Regions from separate parts of the Paenibacillus segetis genome, predicted to be linked through region 1. Evidence: riboswitches for the same ligand, from Rfam matches in the RefSeq annotation. Region 1 holds a riboswitch; the other holds the start of a gene.
What was found. A riboswitch is a leader RNA that binds a small molecule or an ion and turns the genes downstream of it on or off. The one in region 1 is predicted to bind cyclic di-GMP.
Positions count from the first base shown of each region.

Region 2: another riboswitch for cyclic di-GMP. It lies ahead of IEW05_RS17070 (NPCBM/NEW2 domain-containing protein); the one in region 1 lies ahead of IEW05_RS05545 (transglutaminase-like domain-containing protein).

Region 1 covers NZ_BMFT01000001.1:1,256,808-1,259,967, reverse strand. Annotated here, with positions in the region: gene IEW05_RS05550 (GGDEF domain-containing protein) at 1-247, opposite strand, end outside; gene IEW05_RS05545 (transglutaminase-like domain-containing protein) at 554-1,357, opposite strand; cyclic di-GMP riboswitch class I at 1,371-1,452, opposite strand; cyclic di-GMP riboswitch class I at 1,491-1,571, opposite strand; gene IEW05_RS05540 (DUF2798 domain-containing protein) at 1,673-2,149, opposite strand; gene IEW05_RS05535 (MarR family winged helix-turn-helix transcriptional regulator) at 2,286-2,702, shown strand; gene IEW05_RS05530 (LrgB family protein) at 2,707-3,160, opposite strand, start outside.
Region 2 covers NZ_BMFT01000002.1:184,744-187,903, reverse strand. Annotated here, with positions in the region: gene IEW05_RS17070 (NPCBM/NEW2 domain-containing protein) at 1-1,589, opposite strand, end outside; cyclic di-GMP riboswitch class I at 1,745-1,838, opposite strand; gene IEW05_RS17065 (LysE/ArgO family amino acid transporter) at 2,051-2,665, shown strand; gene IEW05_RS17060 (MalY/PatB family protein) at 2,788-3,160, shown strand, end outside.

The sequences.
Region 1 (3,160 bases):
TTCGGAATACTTGCTTATTCTGCTGATTAAATTGTTGAAGGTAAAGACCGACCTCTCTAAGCAGCAAGTCACCGGCTTGATGTCCAAAAGTGTCGTTGATATCTTTGAAGTGATCTAAATCGAGGAATAGAGCAGCAAGTGTTCCCTTCCCAGAATATTTGGCCCAGAAACGATCTAACCCATTACGGTTAAATACTCCAGTCATCTTATCAAGATACGCTAGCTTTCTAAGTACTTTTCTTTCCATTAACAACACTCTTAAAATGAATAAGAAACATAACAAAATTATTATGATTAGAAAGAGTAAGAGAATCATTTCTACAACTCCTAGCACAATTAGTCACTTAACCTAGTACTATCATAGAGGAGGAAATCTCATATCTAATACTATTTCGACAAAAGCTAGATTATTCCTTTTATTCAGGATAAAAAAGTTTAACTTTCCTCTCAATCCAAAAATAGGAAATTGATTAACTCTTTTTATAGAAATTCCCGAGCCTGTAACCGACAAAAAAGCCTTGAACGCTTGTTCAAGGCTTCTACTATATATTTATTAATATGTTTTGGAGACCGAGTACTTGGATGCTTCTTTGATCATCGTAAAGGCTGTCTTGCTGTCTTTCAATCCTGCATCAACCGTTGTATCCACGATAACCCATTTGTTATTTAAATATACCTCATTCCAAGAATGATACGATTTCACATAATTTGAAGTACCCATAACTAGCTTAGTAGGGATGTCTACACTCCGCAGCATCGCTGCAAATAGAGCAGAATAGCCGTAACAGATATCTTTCTTGGATGATAAGGTATGATCGATTTCAGGAAGATAATCTGTGGACACGTTAGCTGCTAAATTATCATCATATTTGATATTGCTAATTACGTAATTATAGATAACTTTTACCTTGTCAGCATCCGAATTTAAGTTCTTCGTTAACTCTTTCGCCTTGTGAACCGCTTGATCTGAATCATTCCACTTCACGTTCTGAACTGAATTCAAGTACACCATCTTACTATCACTCAGCTTAAGTGTGACCGTGTCCTTATTCACAACTTGATATTTATCTCCACTGACTTGTTCCAATACACTAACGGTATATTCACCATTGCCTAATTGTAGTGGAAAAGACTCTGCTTGCTTGCCCGATGATAGATTGTACGAATATTTATCCTGACCTTTAACGATTAAGAGTTTTGTCTTAACCGTAGCCTTCACATCGTAATCTACACTAATGACACCTTTGTTAATCTCTGATTCATTTAGCCATGAACTAGCTGCTGCTTGTACTGTTGTCCCATTAAACAATGGAGATACTATCAAAAGTACAGCTATAAATAGAATAAACTTTCGCATAAATAAAACTCCCTTCGGTGGCCAGGCTGCCATCTTCATTAGAAGGCCCTATAGCTTTGCGTCCCTATCTTTCGATAGGTTTGCCATTATCGTATAAAGTTCTATTATCAATCAAACAAAAAAAGCCTGATTCTCCGGTAACTGGCTGCCATCCATACGGGAAGGCCCTATAGCTTTGCGTCCCTACCTTTCGATAGGTTTGCCATTATCTGAATAGCTTTTGATAGTTTCATAGTATCATAAATTCCAATTATTACAATAGGAATCTATCAAAAAAATTCACCGTTTGCACACATTTATAGAGTTATAGAGAGGCTAAACCGATGAAGCACTCGCAATTTTTACCGGATACATTCTTGAGAATAAGAGTCTTGCAATCGGTCCAACAATGAGCAGCTGTAATGGTAGTGCGAAAATAAAGTTTTTACCTATGTTAGAAATATAGGCTCCAGGTAACCCTGATGAAAACCCTAAATGGGTAACTGCACCGTAAAACGACATGAAGAGTACCATACCACACACCATTAATAGTGAAGTAAGTATTATTCTTTTAAACAAAGGATCATTGTCACGCATCATTTTGTGTACAATTCCTTTGGCTACCTTCCCAACAACAAATATTTCAAGAAGTAATGCAACCACTAACGTTGGAATATAGCCAATTAATACATCTTTAATGACTTCGCTAGAGAATCCCTTTATCAATATCACATTATAAATACTCATTCCCAACACCATCAAAGCACACATCATCAGTGTAAATACAAAGTCTTCTTTCTTATTTTTTCCCAAGACTAAAAACCCCTTTGTAAATGTAATTTTGTCAACTTGGTTTACATTATCACAAGAGGGGTTTTTACGTCAACTTAGTTGACAATATATTTTTTGTACTCTATACTATCAAAAAAAACACACGGGAGATATTTTAATGAAGGACTATATACAGCATTTAAATCTAATAGATTTACTCAGTGAAAAGCATACCTTTCTAAGAAAAAAGATCGCTGAATTGAGTGATAACGAAATTAACAAAACTGAAAATCACATCTTAGCTATGTTAGAAGTGTACGAAAAACTTTCCATTGCTGAATTGAGCAGAATAATCGGTATATCTAGACAAGGCACACATAAATATGTGCAGGGTTTACTAGCTCGCGAATATGTTCAGGTGTTAGATGTTGAAGGTAATTTGCGCGATAAGCATATTGTTCTCACCTCTAAAGGTGTGGAGTGTTGCGAGAGATTACTCATAGTTAAGCAACAGCTTATTCAGCAAATAGAAGACAAAATTGGCAAGGAACATACCCAATTTCTCAAAGATATTTTAAAACAAGACTGGATTTAATAACCTATCCTATTAACGAATACATGATCCAAGCTACAAATGGCCCTACACAAGAGCCCACAATTGCGCATACGGTCATGGCAACTGAACTCATCGATACGGACTCTTCCCCATATTCTAGCGCTTTAGCCGTACCTAGTGCATGAGAAGCCGTACCTAAACCAATCCCAATTCCTACTGAACTTTTGATTCTAAAGAGTCTCATAATATATGGCCCGCCAATTGCTCCGGTAAATCCAGCAATCATCACGAACACAGAAGTTAAGGAAGACTCCCCACCGAGATTGCTAGAGATCTGTATGGCTACAGGTGTTGTAATGGATTTAGGCAATATGGAGAGGACATACAATTTCGAGAACCCAAATGCCAAAGCCAATAGGATTCCACTAAACATTCCTACGAGTAAACCTATGATTGTCCCCCCGAGGATAGCAGGAAGATTGTGACGCAGCACATGA
Region 2 (3,160 bases), on a different contig from region 1:
CCGGTAGGCTGGTTATTCGTACCCATGTTAAATCTTAAGTTTTGCTGCGCATGCTTTTTCATATCGCCATGTTGTTCAGCCGTAATGATCGTACCTTCGGTTTGCACTTCACCATTTACTACCTTCTTCGCCAAATCCAGTTGATCCTTGAACTGAGGATATAATGGATGCGCTTTGGCAGCTTCCTCTAGCTCATTGATTTTGGCCACACTATTATATTCGGGAACTACTGAACTCATCGTTCCATCGATGAACAGTCCATCGACCGCATCACTTACTTGATCTTGCTTATAAAACCGAAATTCAGCTACAAACGGTCTGTTAATATTGGCTTTTGTGAACTTAAATTTTACTCGCTTAAACTTTGTTGGTTCGAACTTGAATTGCAGAAAATCATTTGTACTAACCGCAGTTCCGCTAGAAACAAGCTTAAATGTGTCTCCTTTACTCGTCTCTGATGCATAGATCTCGAACGCCTCCGGGAATCCTTTCCGATTGTCTCTAGCTAGAAAGGCTACTCTGTCCAGCACTTCAGCATTCGTTAATTCAAATACAACTTCATTCGTGAAGGTATCATCATTGTTTTTATTAGTCTCCCAATGTGTGTTTGGCAGATCATCGAGCATGTATTCTGGTTTCGTGCCCGGGTAGCTTCCGCCATTTGTCGTTACTTTGGATACATTGGAATTCGGCATACGATAGGCTTCGCTATAAGCCGCCTCATATTCCGTGCCATAACTTTTAAGGGTAGAAACCTTTGCTGTAGTTGATGCTATTGGATTGCTTGCTAAAAGTATTTTGGCATTCTCTATTTCTGCTGTAAATTGAGCGTATAGAGGATGTGCCTTCACTTCATTCTCCAAAGTTATTAGTTTGTCTACTGTATTAAACTCTTCACTCACTTGACTATATGTATCATCGGTAAATAAGTAATTTAATTTGTCCGATACGGCATCTTCTTTATAAAAAGCAAATTCAGCCCCACTTGCCCAGTCCTGATTCGCTTTTTTGTAGACAAATTTGATTCGCTTAAACGTTGCCGGCGCAAATTTAATTTCAACTATATCGCCTGTTGAACCTGTATATTCTCCCGTGGATACTAAACTGAAATCATCGCCTGCATCCGTCATCGAGCTGTAAATTTCGAACTCTTGGGCAAATCCCTTGCCTTTGGCACTAGATTGTCTAGCTGCATATACGATTCTATTTAATGTAGTTGATTCATTTAACAGAAATACGACCTCATTCGTAAATGTTGAAGTATTCGGTTTACCTGTCTCCCAGTGCGTATTCATATCGCCATCGATCGCCTTATTTATAGGAGAACCTGAATAGTTACCACCATTATTCGTGATCGATTTAATATTTACATTATTCATTTTAAATACTTCATTATAAGCACTTAAAACGTCCTTCCCATACAAATCAAATGGCTTAACCGTTGCCAAGCTGGCTAGAGTTAAGCTACTTTCCAACACGCTTTTCGTCACATTTGTGTTATGTATTTCACTTGCTGCAACAAACCCCGCCTCACTCGACAAACTAACTAGTAGCGCTGCCGATGTGGCGATTGCAATCATTTTCTTCATACTTTTTCCTCCTGATGAATGATAGTTATGACGAATAACCTAAAACAGGCGCAAAAAAAACTACCCTGAAGAGTAGCCCGATTGCACACAAAGTCTATTAAAAATGAAAACTTCACTTTTAATAAACTTCAAATAACAAAAAGCATAATATACTCTTTGGCAGCTGGCTGACATCGTTACGAAGTTTAATTAACCTTAGTCCCTTTAGCTTTGCGTCCCTACATTTCCATAGGTTTGCCTATTCAATTTTAAGTACATTTCTCACAGTAACATAACCATACATCTCATCGCATGATCAGTTGGTATGATATCGTACTAGGTAATTTAAATTAGTTTTCATGAATTTCAAAACATTTGGCTGTAGGTACTGCTACTTTAGATATAGAAAAATTCTAATATTGCACAAATAATCGCACGTGCCTTATAATCAGAACTTATTACCAAAATCGGAGGCACAAGCTATGTTAACTGCACTATTCCACGGAATAGCATTGGCTCTAGGGTTAATTCTTCCTCTTGGAGCACAAAATGTTTTTGTATTTAACCAAGGAGCATCCCAACCTAATTTTAAGAAAGCCATTCCTGTTATTGTTACAGCATCACTATGTGATACCTTTCTTATTTTATTAGCTATTTTAGGAGTCTCTGTCATCGTATTTGCAATTCCCGCATTACAAACCGCTTTATTTAGCATTGGACTTCTCTTTCTTCTATATATGGGATGGTCGATCTGGAGAAGTAAGCCATCCAAGTTGGAGCAAGATGCTACCCCTTTATCCTCCAAGAAACAAATCCTATTTGCCTTGTCCGTATCTTTATTAAATCCGCACGCCATAATGGATACGATTGGAGTCATTGGCACCAGCTCTCTTAACTATGCCGGAATAGACAAAGTTATATTTGCATGTGCGACAATCCTTGTCTCTTGGCTGTGGTTCTCTAGTATTGCCTTTGCAGGCAAGCTCGTAGGGCAAATAGATACCAACGGAAAAATCATGCTCATCATTAATAAAATTTCCGCGATCATCATTTGGATCGTTGCCGCTTATATTGCCTACAAACTTTTTCAAATGTAATTCAATGCCCCTTGAATCCGTAAATGGATCGACTTAGTTTTTTCTGTTTGTTCATAATAAGTTATACTGAATAACAGTATGATTTTGAGACTTAATAAACTTACTCACTCGGAGGGTTAACCATGAAATATGATTTTGACAAGATCGTTGCCAGAGAGAATACAAATTCATTGAAATGGGATCGGACTGTTCTTACAAATAGACTGGGATTTGATGCTGAAGGAATATTGCCTTTATGGGTTGCAGATATGGATTTTCGCGCTCCTCAGCCTGTCATTGATGCTTTGTTGAAGAGGGTAGAACACGGAATCTTCGGATATAGCTCACCTCTTGACGAGTATTATGATGCACTGATTTGGTGGCAGAAGTCACGACATGATTGGGATATTAAAAAGGAATGGGTTACGATGATGCCAGGAATCGTCCCTGCATTTAACTTCTTTATCAGGGCTCTAACCGATGAGGGCGATCGGATCATTATCCAACCACCCGTAT